DNA from 2 places in the Nocardiopsis sp. iso_237 genome. Region 2 is predicted to be linked to the other one. Evidence: riboswitches for the same ligand, from Rfam matches in the RefSeq annotation. Region 2 holds a riboswitch; the other holds the start of a gene.
The links. Region 2 has a riboswitch for S-adenosylmethionine ahead of AC0VYM_RS20550 (aminotransferase class V-fold PLP-dependent enzyme). Riboswitches for the same ligand answer to the same signal wherever they lie in the genome.

Region 1 (6,124 bases), 2.7 Mb from region 2:
CCTCGACGGCGGGAGACGGCATGGTTCGGATGCGGGACGGCAGCGCGGGAGACGCGGACTACGGGGTGATCGCCCGCACCTACACCGACCACCGGCAACCGGAACCGAGGATCGCCGCACTGCTGGACGCCGCCTTGGGAGGGGCCCGGACGGTGCTGAACGTCGGGGCCGGGGCCGGTTCCTACGAACCCACCGACCGCGACGTCACCCCCGTGGAGCCCTCGGCCAGCATGCGGGCCCGGCGCCCCGCGCACCTGCCCGCGGCGGTCGACGGCACCGCCGAGTCGCTGCCGTTCCCCGACGGCTCCTTCGACGCCGCCATGACCACCTTCAGCGTCCACCAGTGGTCCGACCCCGCCCGGGGCCTGGCCGAGGTCCGGCGGGTGACCACGGGGCCCGTGGCGGTGCTGACCTGCGACCCGGCCCTGGTGCGCGACTTCTGGCTGTACGAGTACTGCCCGAAGGTCCTGGACACCGAGGCGCGCCGCTACCCGGAACCGTCGGCCCTGGCCGAGGGGCTGGGCGGCACGACCACCGTCACACGGGTACCGATTCCGCTCGACTGCTCGGACGGCTTCAACGAGGCCTACTACGGCCGCCCCGAGGCACTGCTCGACCCCGGGGCCCGGCAGGCCTGTTCGGCGTGGAGCTTCGTCGACGAGGCCGCGCACACCCGCTTCCACGAGGACCTGTCCCGCGACCTCCGCGACGGCACGTGGGACGCGCGCCACGGGCACCTGCGCGAGCTGCCCGAGTGGGAGGGCTCGCTCGTCCTCGTGGTCTCCACCCCCGACGGCCCGCCCGAGCCCTGACCGTCGCGTTCGGTCATGCCGCTCCGACAGTCCGTGGCGTCACGGATGCGCGTGCATATGTAAGGCACGTCGAAAGCCTTGACGCGGGTACGCCGGACGACAAGGCTTTGTGGAATGTCGCCCCTCGAATCGCCCTCTCTGCCCTCACGAGGAGACAGGCGGGTCGCCACCGACCCCATGGCACGCAACCTGGTGAACGGTCGCGTGCGCCTCTCCGAACCCGACCCCAAGTGGCCCTACCTGTTCCGACAGGAGGAGTCCCGTGTCCGGAGCGCCCTCGGGGACCGCGTGCTCTCCCTGGACCACGTCGGCTCCACCGCGGTGCCCGGCCTGGCCGCCAAGCCCTGCGTCGACCTGGTCATGGTGGTCGCGGACTCCGCCGACGAACCCGCCTACCTCCCCGACCTGGAGAAGGCGGGGTACACCCTGGTCATCGCGGAACCCGACTGGTACGAACACCGGGTCCTCAAGGGCCCCAGCGTCAACCTCAACCTCCACGTCTTCAGCGAGGGGTGCGAGGAGGTCGACCGCATGCGGCTCTTCCGCGACTACCTCGCCGCCGACGCCGGGGCCCGGGAGCGCTACACCGCCGTCAAGCGCGAGCTCTCCGAGCGCACCTGGAAGCGCATCCAGGACTACGCCGACGCCAAGTCCGACATCGTCCTCGAACTCCTCGCCGAGGCCGAGGCCTGGAAGGCGGTCTCCCGGACCAACTGACCGACCCCCGGCCGGACGACCGGTGACGAACCGGATGACCGGAGTCCGACCGCCACGCGACCCCGCCGAAGGGCGTGTCCAGCACGGGACACGCCCTCGCGTCGTTCCAGCCCCGTCTGGCCGTGTCCTAGGGGGCGGGTGAGTCCTGGGCGGACAGTTCGATGGCCAGTTCCATACAGCGCCATCGGGCCGGGGAGACGTCGTAGGGCATCTTGCCGATGGCTTCGAACGCGCTCATGGATCCGGCCTCCCGCCTGCCGGAGCCGATCACGTCCTCGCCGTCGTCGGCGTCGGCGGGAGCGGGGTGCAGAGTGTCCCAGGCGTCGAAGAGGGCGTCGTCGTCCTCGTCCAGGCCGGACTCCTCGATGACGGCGTGCAGGGCTCTTTCAAAGGCGTGCCGCTCGGCGGCCACTTGGGCCACCCGTGGATCGTCGACGGCGACACCGTCGTCGAGCGCCTCCTCGGCGGCATCGACGCGGTCGGAGTCCTCCCGCAGAGCGGGATGCGTGGCCAGGGCGATGAAGCGGGTGGCCTGGACGGCCGCGCCGAGCGGGCCGAAGACCCGCTCGGTGATCAGCAGAGTGTCCAGGTCCGCCTGACGCAGGGAGCCCTCGGGCAGGCTCCTGAGACGGTCGGTGACGAAGTCGGAGAGCAGGCCCATCCGGCTGCCTTCGGTGCGCATCCGCTGCACGGCGGTCCGTTGCCGCTGCAGTTCCGCCTCCTGTTCGGCGAGGGTCCCCTCCAACCGCTCCAGGACGCCCGCGATACCGCCTCCGCCGTCCGCACCGCCGGAAGTCGCGCCGGTCTCGAAGGAGTCACGGATGTCGTCCAGGGCGATCCCTGCGTCGGCCATCCTGCGAATCCACAGCAGGCGGATCATGTCCTCGTACCCGTAGCGGCGGCGGCCGTCGACGCCCCGCTCAGGCTCGGGGAGCAGACCGATCCCGTGGTAATGGCGGATCGCCCGTGGCGTGGTGCCGGCGAAGGCCGCCGCGTCACCGATCCTGACCTGACGGGGCGGGACGAAAGACAGGTGCATGAGCGGGGACCTCTCCTCAAGGGACCGGGACGTGGGTCCACAGGACCACATGCCGCTACGGAAGGTGCAACCCGCCGCGGGCAGCGACGACCCGGCACCGACCATCGCTCACCGGAAGGAGCCCCTCACCCCGCATCGCGGGCATCAGCATGCGGAGCGTGCGCAGGAAGCCGAACCCCTTACACGGCCTAGCCGTGCGCGCCCAGGGCGCGCAGCTGCTCCTGGAACCACCGGCGCGGCGGCAGCGCCACGGCCGCCTCGGCCAGCCGCTCCCGGCGCTCCTTGCGCTCGCCCTCGGACATCGACAGCGCCCGGTGCAGCGCCTCAGCGGTCTCCACGGTGTCGTAGGGGTTGACCAGCAGCGCGGCGTCGCCCAGCTCGTCCGCCGCCCCCGCCTCACGCGAGAGCACCAGCACCGAGTCGCGCTCGGAGAGCACCGGGCCCTCCTTGGCGACCAGGTTCATGCCGTCCCGGATCGGGTTCACCAGCAGCACGTCGGCCATCTGGAACGAGGCCAGCGAACGCGGGTAGTCGTCGTTGACCTCCAGTACCAGCGGGGTCCACTCCGGGGTGGCGAACTCCTCGTTGATCTCCTTCGCGGTCCGCAGCACGGATTCCGTGTACTCCCGGTACTCCGGCACGTCGCCCCGGCTCGGGTAGGCGAACGCCAGGTGGGTGACCCGGCCCCGCCACTCCGGGTGCGCCGTCAGCAGCTCCCGGTACGCCTCCAGGCCGCGCACGATGTTCTTGGACAGCTCGGTGCGGTCCACGCGGACGATCAGGCGGGTGTCGCCCACGGCCTCGCCCAGCGTGCGCCTGCGGTCCGCCACGGCGGGCTCCGAGGCGCTCTCCCGCAGGCCCTCCTCGTCCGCGCCCAGGGCGTGCACACCCACCTCGACGACCCGGCCCCCGTACTCCACGGTGCGGCGTTCGAGGTCGACGTCGGCGCGCAGGATCTCGGCGCAGCAGCGCAGGAACGCGTCGGCCCAGCGGGGGCTCAGGAACCCCAGCCGGTCCGCGCCGAGCATCCCCTCCAGCAGCTCCCGCGCCACCTGGGCGGGCAGCATCCGGAAGTACTCGGGCGGGGCCCACGGGGTGTGCGAGAAGTGCGCGATCCGCAGGTCGGGGCGGCGGGCCCGCAGGATGCGCGGCACCAGCGCCAGGTGGTAGTCCTGCACGGCCACGCGCGCGTTCTCGGCCGCACCGCCGACCAGCGCCTCCGCGAAGGCGTTGTTGTAGGCGGCGTAGTCCTCCCACAGGTTCCGGAAGTCCGAGCCGAAGGAGGGCTTGTTCGGGGTGTCGTACAGCATGTGCTGCACGAACCACAGGGTCGAGTTGGCGACCCCCGTGTAGGCGCCCGAGAAGGTCGTCTCAGGGAGTTCCAACATGTGGACACGCATGCCGTCGAGGTCGTGCGCGAGGTCCAGACGGGCCCCCGGCGCCTCGGCGGCGGCCCGACGGTCGGCCTCGGACAGGGCCGCGCACACCCACAGCCCGTCGATCTCGGTGGCCACGGAGATCATCCCCGAGACCAGTCCGCCGCCGCCCCGACTGTGTGTCAGGGAACCGTCGTCGGCGGTGGAGAAGGAGACCGGGCCCCTGTTGGAGGCTATGAGGATCTGAGCCTTGTCCACGTGGTCGTCCTCTCGACGAAGGATGGTCCGGGGATCACGCACTTCCCCTAGGTCTCGCCTGCGGGCAGCGGCCCCAAACCCCCTCAGAGTCAACCGTGGACACCGTCACACGGGCGGGGAGGCCGCCTCCGGGTCGCGCCCCACGTGGACGGTGCCGTCTCACCATGCGAGCCGGATTGTGTAATCCGGATCACCCGGCGTGGAAAATCGGTCAGCACCTCAGTTACAGTGACGGTGCGTTCTCGGAGAAGAACCGCCACAACTTCATATTGCTCATCCAGAGGGGTGGAGGGACCGGCCCTGCGAAGCCCCGGCAACCATCTCGACATGTGGAACCGCGATCACCGCGACCCGTCGAGGCAGGTGCCAACTCCGGCCTGGGGTCAAGGTGGCCACCAGGAAAGATGAGGGGAGACGCCTCGCCATGGCGATTGCCGCCGCTGAACCCACCTCCGTCCGCGCCTTCGGCCCCGGGACCGCCCTGTCCTGTCGGGAGTGCGGTGAGCGCTACGAGCTCGCGCCGATCTTCGCCTGCCAGTTCTGTTTCGGCCCCCTGGAGATCGCCTACGACTTCGGGACCGTCACCCGGGAGCAGATCGAGAGCGGCCCCAAGAACATCTGGCGCTACCGCTCCCTCCTCCCGGTCCCCGACAACGTGGCCGACCTCCCCAACATGAACCCCGGCCTCACCCCCCTGGTCAGGGCCGACCGCCTCGCCGCCGAACTCGGCCTGCGGTCCCTGCACGTCAAGGACGACTCGGCCAACCCCACGCACTCCTTCAAGGACCGCGTGGTCGCGATCGCCGTCGAGGCCGCCCGCACCTTCGGGTTCACCACCCTCTCCTGCTCCTCCACCGGCAACCTCGCCGGAGCCGTGGGCGCAGCCGCGGCCCGCGCCGGGTTCGACTCGTGCGTGTTCATCCCGGCCGGTCTGGAGGAGGGCAAGGTCGTGATGGCCGCCGTGTACGGCGGCAAGGTCGTGGCCATCGACGGCAACTACGACGACGTCAACCGCTTCTGCTCCGAGCTCATCGGTGACGAGGCGGGCGAGAGCTGGGGCTTCACCAACGTCAACCTGCGGCCCTACTACGCCGAGGGCTCCAAGACGCTGGCCTACGAGATCGCGGAGCAGCTCGGCTGGCGCCTGCCCGAGCAGATCGTCATCCCGATCGCCTCCGGCTCCCAGCTCACCAAGATCGACAAGGGCTTCCAGGAGCTGATCCGGGTCGGCCTGGTCGAGGACCGCCCGTACAAGGTGTTCGGCGCGCAGGCCACCGGCTGCTCGCCGGTCGCCCGGGCCTGGGCCGACGGGCACGACGTCATCCAGCCGGTCAAGCCGGACACCATCGCCAAGTCGCTGGCGATCGGCAACCCGGCGGACGGCCCGTACGTGCTGGACATCGCCACCCGCACCGGCGGTGCGATCGAGCACGTGGGCGACGACGAGATCGTCGACGCCATCAAGCTGCTGGCGCGCACGGAGGGCATCTTCGCGGAGACCGCGGGCGGCGTGACCACCGGCGTCCTGCGCAAGCTCGTCCGCGAGGGCACGCTCGACCCCGAGGCGGAGACGGTCATCGTCAACACCGGCGACGGGCTCAAGACCCTCAACGCCGTCGACTCCGGGGTCACCGCCACCATCAAGCCGTCCGTCGAGGCCTTCAAGGCCGAGGGCCTGGCCTGACCCGCGCCCCCTCCCACCACCCACGTCCCAGGAGTACGAACACCATGAGCGTCAGCGTCCGCGTGCCCACCATCCTGCGCACCTACACCAACGACGTGTCCGAGGTGACCGCCGAGGGCGGCACCCTGGCCGAGGTCCTCGACGACCTGGAGGCCAACCACCCGGGCATCCGCGCCCGCGTGCTCGACGACAACGGCAAGGTCCGCCGCTTCGTCAACGTCTACGTCGGTGACGAGGA
Region 2 (6,124 bases):
CGCCGGGACGAACACCTCGTGCAGGTCCGGGTGGACCCGCCGCACGTGCTCTAGGCGACCGGTTCCGACCACGGACCGGCGCTCTCCCCGAAGCGGGCCCGGTACAGGTCGCGCAGGAGGGCGACCTCGGCGCCGTGGTGGATGAACTCGCGGTTCAGGTGCAGGATGAGCACGACCAGCGGGAAGTCCGACCACTGAGCCGCCTCGGCGCCGCCCACCGGTTCGGCCAGGTCGTCGTCGTCGAGTTCCTGGACGTGGTCGGACCAGGTCACGTAGGCCCTGCGCAGCCGCTGTCTGGCCTCGGCCGCGGTGGAGGGCCAGTCGATGTTGTCGCGGCTGGCGGTCCGGTCCCCGAAGTGCCAGTTGATCCTGGCCTCCAGCACGTCCACCACGATGTGTCCCAGCCGCCAGGCGATGGTGGTGACCGGCGGCGGCACGGGTTCCGGATAGGCACCGTCCGGGGCGTGGCGGCCGTCGGGCAGCTGGCGCACCGTCCAGCAGTCGGGGACGGGCTCCCAGTAGAACTCGGCGTCCGTCAGCCCCTCCAGCCTGGGCCACAGGGAGAAGTCCCAGTAGAACCTCATCTGGGCCAGGATCTCACCGTTCCAGTTCAGCGCCATCGCGTCGCTCCCCTTCCTCGCCTGGGCACGCGGCCCAGTCCGCCCAGGGTTCCACACCCCGGGGCGGACACGTCCTCGTCCGGGTAGGGCCACCAGGTCAGGTCGGCGACCCCCGGTTCGACGGGGAGGAAGGGGGCGAAGGCCCGCTCCGCCGTGGGGCGGGGAGCCGTGGACGTGAGGGCGACGTATCCGCCGCCGCGCATCATGCCGTGCAGGGTGTCGAGCCCGGCGGGCGGGTCCTGCTCCGTGCCGGGACGGGTCATCAGTACGGCGACGGGCTCGTCGAAGTCGACGAGCCCGCTGGTGTGGAGGCGTCGGAGCACGGCGTCCGTCCCGGAGTCGCCGGAGCCGTCCCCGGCCAGGACGGTCGCGTTGCGCGCGGGGGCGGCCAGCACCCCCGCCGTCCCGGTCGGCGCCAGGTGCACCAGGGTGGCGTCGGCGCTGGCCCGGCGGACGCGCTCGGCGGTGCCGGGCACCGGACAGCCCCAGTCCACGAACTGGCGGATCCCGGCGTCCGCGCAGAGGTAGTCGACGACGCGGCCCAGGAAGGCCTGGTGCACGCGGACCCGTTCGGCCTCGGCCGGGTCCGGCGGGCGGGTGCGCGAGCCGAGGCTGACCACCGGTGAGGGCTGCTCGGGGACGCGCGGGGGTTCGGACGCTCGGAACACGGCCGTGAGGGGACCTGTCTTGGGTCCTCGTACGTCCGTCACGATCACGCTCCCCCAGCCGGTTCGCTCGCGGGAGGCGGGACGCCGCGTCGGTACGGACCGGTCGGGCCCGGCGACGGCGCGCCCCACCGTCAGGGCCCGATAGTACCGCCTGGGAACGTGATCCCCGGCACACCCCCGCGTGAAATGTGACCCAGTGCGTCGAATGTGGGGTCATGCGTAGTGAAGTTCCATGAGTCCGAGGTCCCGAATACTCCGATTCCGGACACTCCGGGCGAGAAGGGGGCCTCAGAGGACGTTGCGGGGGTCCGGAACCGGGGCGAGGCGGCCGTCGCAGTCGGCGTACTCCCAGCGCGGGCCACGGGCCACGAGGTCCGCCACCGCGCCGACCAGACGGTCGACGTGCTCCTCGGTGGTCCCCACGCCCAGGCTCGCCCGCACGGCCTGCTCGTGCCCCTCGGGCAGCAGGTGGGTGGTGAGCGGGTGGGCGCAGAACAGGCCGTCGCGCACGCCGATCCCGTACTCGGCGGAGAGGGCGGCGGCCAGGAGGTCGGCGGGCAGGCCGTCGACCACGAAGGACACGATCCCCACCCGCGCGTGTTCGGCGTCCCACAGGGACAGTTCGCGCACGCCGTCGATCTCGCCCAGCCCGGAGCGCAGGCGCTCCAGCAGGGCGGCCTCGCGGATGTGCTGGAGCGAGAGCGTCTCGGTGGTGAAGGTGTCGCAGGCCGCCGCCAGCGCCACGGCGCCCAGCACGTTCGGGCTGCCCGCCTCGTGCCGCGCGGGCAGGTCGTTCCACTGGACGTCGTGCTCGGTCACCCGGCGCGTCGCTCCCCCGCCGGCGAGGTAGGGGGCGGCGTCGCCGAGCCAGTCGGCGCGGCCCGCCAGCACCCCGGACCCGAAGGGGGCGTAGAGCTTGTGCCCGGACAGCGCCACGTAGTCGGCCCCGGTCCCGGAGAGACTGAACGGCAGGTGCGGCACGTACTGGGCGGCGTCCACCACCACGCGGGCGCCCTCGGCGTGGGCGGCCTCGACCAGCTCCTCGACCGGCCAGATCTCGCCGGTGACGTTGGAGGCGGCGGTGACGCACAGCAGCCGGGGCCCCTCGGGCGCCTCCGCGAGCGCGGTCCGGGCGGCGGTGACGGCGGTCTCGGGCGACGCGGGCAGGGGCAGCCGGACGACCTTCCCGGCGCGTGAGGCCGGGTGCTCCCACGGGAGGAGGCTCGCGTGGTGCTCGGACTCGAAGACCACCACGGTGCAGCCCTCGGGAACGGCGCGGGCCAGCAGGTTGACGGCGTCGGTCGTGCCGCGCACGAACACGACGGCGTCGGCGGAGCCGTACGCGTCGGCCTCGGTGCGCACGCCCAGGAACCGGGAGACGCTCCGGCGGGCGCGCTCGTAGGCGTCGGTGCTGACCTGCGAGTGGTGCCCGGCGCCCCGGTGGACGCTGGCGTAGTAGGGCAGGGCGGCGGCGAGCGCGTCCGCGACGCTGGTCAGGCAGGGGGCGCTGGCGGCGTAGTCGAAGTTGGCATAGTCGACGCGCTCACCGGTGACCAGGGGGACCCCGCCCTCGGCGGTGACGATCGCGCACTCGGTACGGGCCTCGGCCTCGCGGGCCGCGTCCCGGGCGGCGGAACGGCTGGAGCGCGTGGAGTCGAACGGGATGACAGTGGTCATGGGGCACCTCTTCTGCGGGTCGTGGGACCCACGGGGTACGCCGATGACGGCTGCGCCTCAGGGGTCCGCGCTTGTCTGACACGGTCGTGTCGGGACCTGGTCCTCACCCGGGGCACCCCACCGCGGAAGGAGGGTTGCCGACCAGCTAGCCGGGGCTTGTCGCTGGTACTCGTGACCTGAGCGGAAATGTAACACAGGGCTCCCGTGGCGCGCATCCGTGTGCTCGTGTGCCCTGGACCACCCCCGCCCTTGACACCGACCGTCCCGGCTGGGCCATACTGATCGAGAACTGCCCTCACGTCGCGGGTGTCCGGTTTCCCCCGGCCGCCCTTCAGACGCGAGACTCCAGTGAGTTGGAGTTTTCGCGTGCCCGCAGACAAGAGGTGCTTTTCCGTTGTACGGCGACGACCGTGTTCAGCAGCTTCTCCGCGACCCCAGGGTCGTGCTCATCTCCGGCTACGCCCGTCTTCCCGACTCGGTGGCGAGCCATTCCCAGTACCAGCGGCTCGGTGTCGTGCTCGCGGTGGACTCCGCGGACGGCCGGATCGTGGCCGCGGACACCACCCTCCTGACCGACCTGGCCAAGGACTTCTTCCGTGCCCTGGTCGAGGGCGCCTCGGTGACCGAGGACATCGCGGAGATCGTCCAGCGGGTCCAGACGCGCTACGCGGGCCAGTCCGGCGCCGCGCTCACCACCGCGCTGCGCCGCTGCCTGGAGACCTACTACCAGCTGCGGGACGGCGACCAGCTGCCCTGCGGCCCCGTGGACCCCGAGAGCCCGTCCGACGGCGAGGAGTGACCCCCCATGCGTGAGACCAGTTCCCCACCCGATCCCGCTCCCGGTCCGGGAGCCCCGCTCCCGCTGGCCGGGGTGCGGATCGCCGACCTGTCCCGGGTGCTCGCGGGCCCCTACGCCACCATGCTGCTCGCTGACATGGGCGCCGAGGTGGTGAAGGTGGAGCAGCCCGGCCGGGGTGACGACACCCGGTCCTGGGGCCCGCCCTACGCCGAACCCACCGAGGAGCACCGGGCGGACCACTCCCCCGGCGAGGCCGCCTACTTCCTGTCCGTCAACCGGAACAAGCGCAGCCTGGCCGTCGACCTGAAGGACCCCGAGGGGCTGGCCGCCGTCCAGGAGCTGTGCGCGACCTCGGACGTGGTGATCCAGAACTTCCGGCCCGGGGTGATCGACCGGCTCGGACTGGGCTACGAGCAGGTGAGCGCGCGCAATCCGGCCGTCGTGTACTGCTCCGTGAGCGGCTTCGGCCCCGAACACGAACCCGCCACCCGCCCGGGGTTCGACATCGTCGTCCAGGCCGAGAGCGGGCTGATGGCCACCACCGGTCCCGCCGACGGTCCGGCGAGCAAGGTGGGTGTGGCGCTCACCGACGTCCTGACCGGCCTGAACGCTGCCGTGGGCATCCTCGGCGCGCTCATGCGGGCCCGGGTGACCGGGCGCGGTGAGAACATCAGCGTCTCCCTGGTCAACTCCACCCTGTCCAGCCTGGTCAACCTCGCGCAGCAGGCGCTGGTCACCGGGGCCGAACCGGCGCGCGTGGGCAACGCCCACACGACCATCGTGCCGTACCAGGTGTTCCCCACCAAGGACGCCGAGGTGGTGATCGCCGCCGGGAACGACGCCCTCTACCAGCGTCTGTGCGCCGCGATCGACCGCCCCGACCTGGGCGCGGACCCCCGGTACGCCACCAACCCGGAGCGGGTGGCGCACCGGGGGGAACTGGTCGCGGAGCTGTCCGCGACTCTGCGGGAGCGGCCCGCCGAGGACTGGATGCGGGTCCTGGTCGAGGCCGGGGTCCCGGCCGGCCGGGTCCGCGGGGTGCTGGACGCCCTGCGCACCGCGGACGCCAACGGCGACGACGTCCTGCGCACCGTGGAGCACCCCACCGCCGGGCCGTTGGAGCAGGTCCGCGCGGGGTTCCGCATGGAGCACACCCCCGTGCCGATGACCGCGCCGCCGCTGCTCGGACAGCACTCGGCACAGGTCCTGACCGAGCTCGGCCTCACCCCGGAGCGGATCGCGGCGCTCCTGACCAGTGGCGCCGTCCAACAGACCGACGTCGGCTGAGCCGGGCCCCGCCCCGGCACCGACCCCGCACACGCAAGCACCACGAAGGGACACCCACCATGAGCGACTCCCAGCGCAGGGCCGCCGCCCCCGACCCCCTCGACTTCCTGGCGGTGGACGCCGAGCTCTCCGACACCGAGCGCGACATCCGCGACGCCGTCCGCGAGTTCTCCACCCGTGAGCTCCTGCCCAACGTGGCCGACTGGTTCGAGGCCGGAACCCTCCCGGACCCGCGCGGTCTGGCCAAGGCCTTCGGTGACCTCGGCGTGCTCGGCATGCACCTGGACGGGTACGGCTGCGGCGGCTCCAGCGCGGTCGCCTACGGCCTGGCCTGTAGGGAGCTGGAGGCCGTGGACTCGGGGCTGCGGAGCTTCGTGTCCGTGCAGGGCTCGCTGGCCATGGCCGCCATCCACAAGTTCGGCTCGGAGGAGCACAAGAACGAGTGGCTGCCGAGGATGGCCGCCGGTGACGCGATCGGCTGCTTCGGGCTGACCGAGCCCGACTCCGGCTCCGACCCCGGCTCCATGCGCACGCGCGCCCGCCGCGACGGGTCGGACTGGGTCCTCAACGGCACCAAGATGTGGATCACCAACGGCTCGGTCGCGGACGTCGCCGTGGTGTGGGCCGCCACCGAGGACGGCATCCGCGGCTTCGTGGTGCCCACGGACACCCCCGGGTTCTCCGCCAACGTGATCCACAGGAAGCTGTCGCTGCGCGCCTCGATCACCTCCGAGCTGGTCCTGGAGGACGTGCGGCTGCCCGCCGACGCCGTCATGCCCGGGTCGAAGGGTCTCGGCTCCCCGCTCTCCTGCCTGAACGAGGCCCGCTACGGGATCGTGTGGGGCGTGGCCGGCGCCGCCCGCGCCTGCTACGAGGCGTCCCTGGACTACGCGAGGACGCGGGAGCAGTTCGGCAGGCCGATCGGCGGGTTCCAGCTCACCCAGCGCAAGCTGGCCGACATGGTCGTGGACGTCAACCACGCCGCGATGACGGCGCTGCGGATCGGTCGCCTCAAGGACGAGGGGAACTGCCACCACAACCACGTGAGCTTCGGCAAGTTCGCGAACGTGGCG

Region 1: another riboswitch for S-adenosylmethionine. It lies ahead of thrC (threonine synthase); the one in region 2 lies ahead of AC0VYM_RS20550 (aminotransferase class V-fold PLP-dependent enzyme).

What each region holds. Positions count from the first base shown of each region.
Region 1 covers NZ_CM149669.1:674,674-680,797, forward strand. Annotated here, with positions in the region: gene AC0VYM_RS03205 (class I SAM-dependent methyltransferase) at 21-812, shown strand; gene AC0VYM_RS03210 (GrpB family protein) at 927-1,529, shown strand; gene AC0VYM_RS03215 (MerR family transcriptional regulator) at 1,657-2,568, opposite strand; gene AC0VYM_RS03220 (alpha,alpha-trehalose-phosphate synthase (UDP-forming)) at 2,757-4,202, opposite strand; SAM riboswitch class I at 4,473-4,613, shown strand; gene thrC (threonine synthase) at 4,627-5,886, shown strand; gene AC0VYM_RS03230 (ubiquitin-like small modifier protein 1) at 5,931-6,124, shown strand, end outside.
Region 2 covers NZ_CM149669.1:4,511,966-4,518,089, forward strand. Annotated here, with positions in the region: gene AC0VYM_RS20535 (primosomal protein N') at 1-54, shown strand, start outside; gene AC0VYM_RS20540 (DinB family protein) at 51-620, opposite strand; gene AC0VYM_RS20545 (SAM-dependent methyltransferase) at 611-1,330, opposite strand; gene AC0VYM_RS20550 (aminotransferase class V-fold PLP-dependent enzyme) at 1,577-2,965, opposite strand; SAM riboswitch class IV at 3,028-3,142, opposite strand; gene AC0VYM_RS20555 (DUF3870 domain-containing protein) at 3,360-3,764, shown strand; gene AC0VYM_RS20560 (CaiB/BaiF CoA transferase family protein) at 3,771-5,051, shown strand; gene AC0VYM_RS20565 (acyl-CoA dehydrogenase family protein) at 5,111-6,124, shown strand, end outside.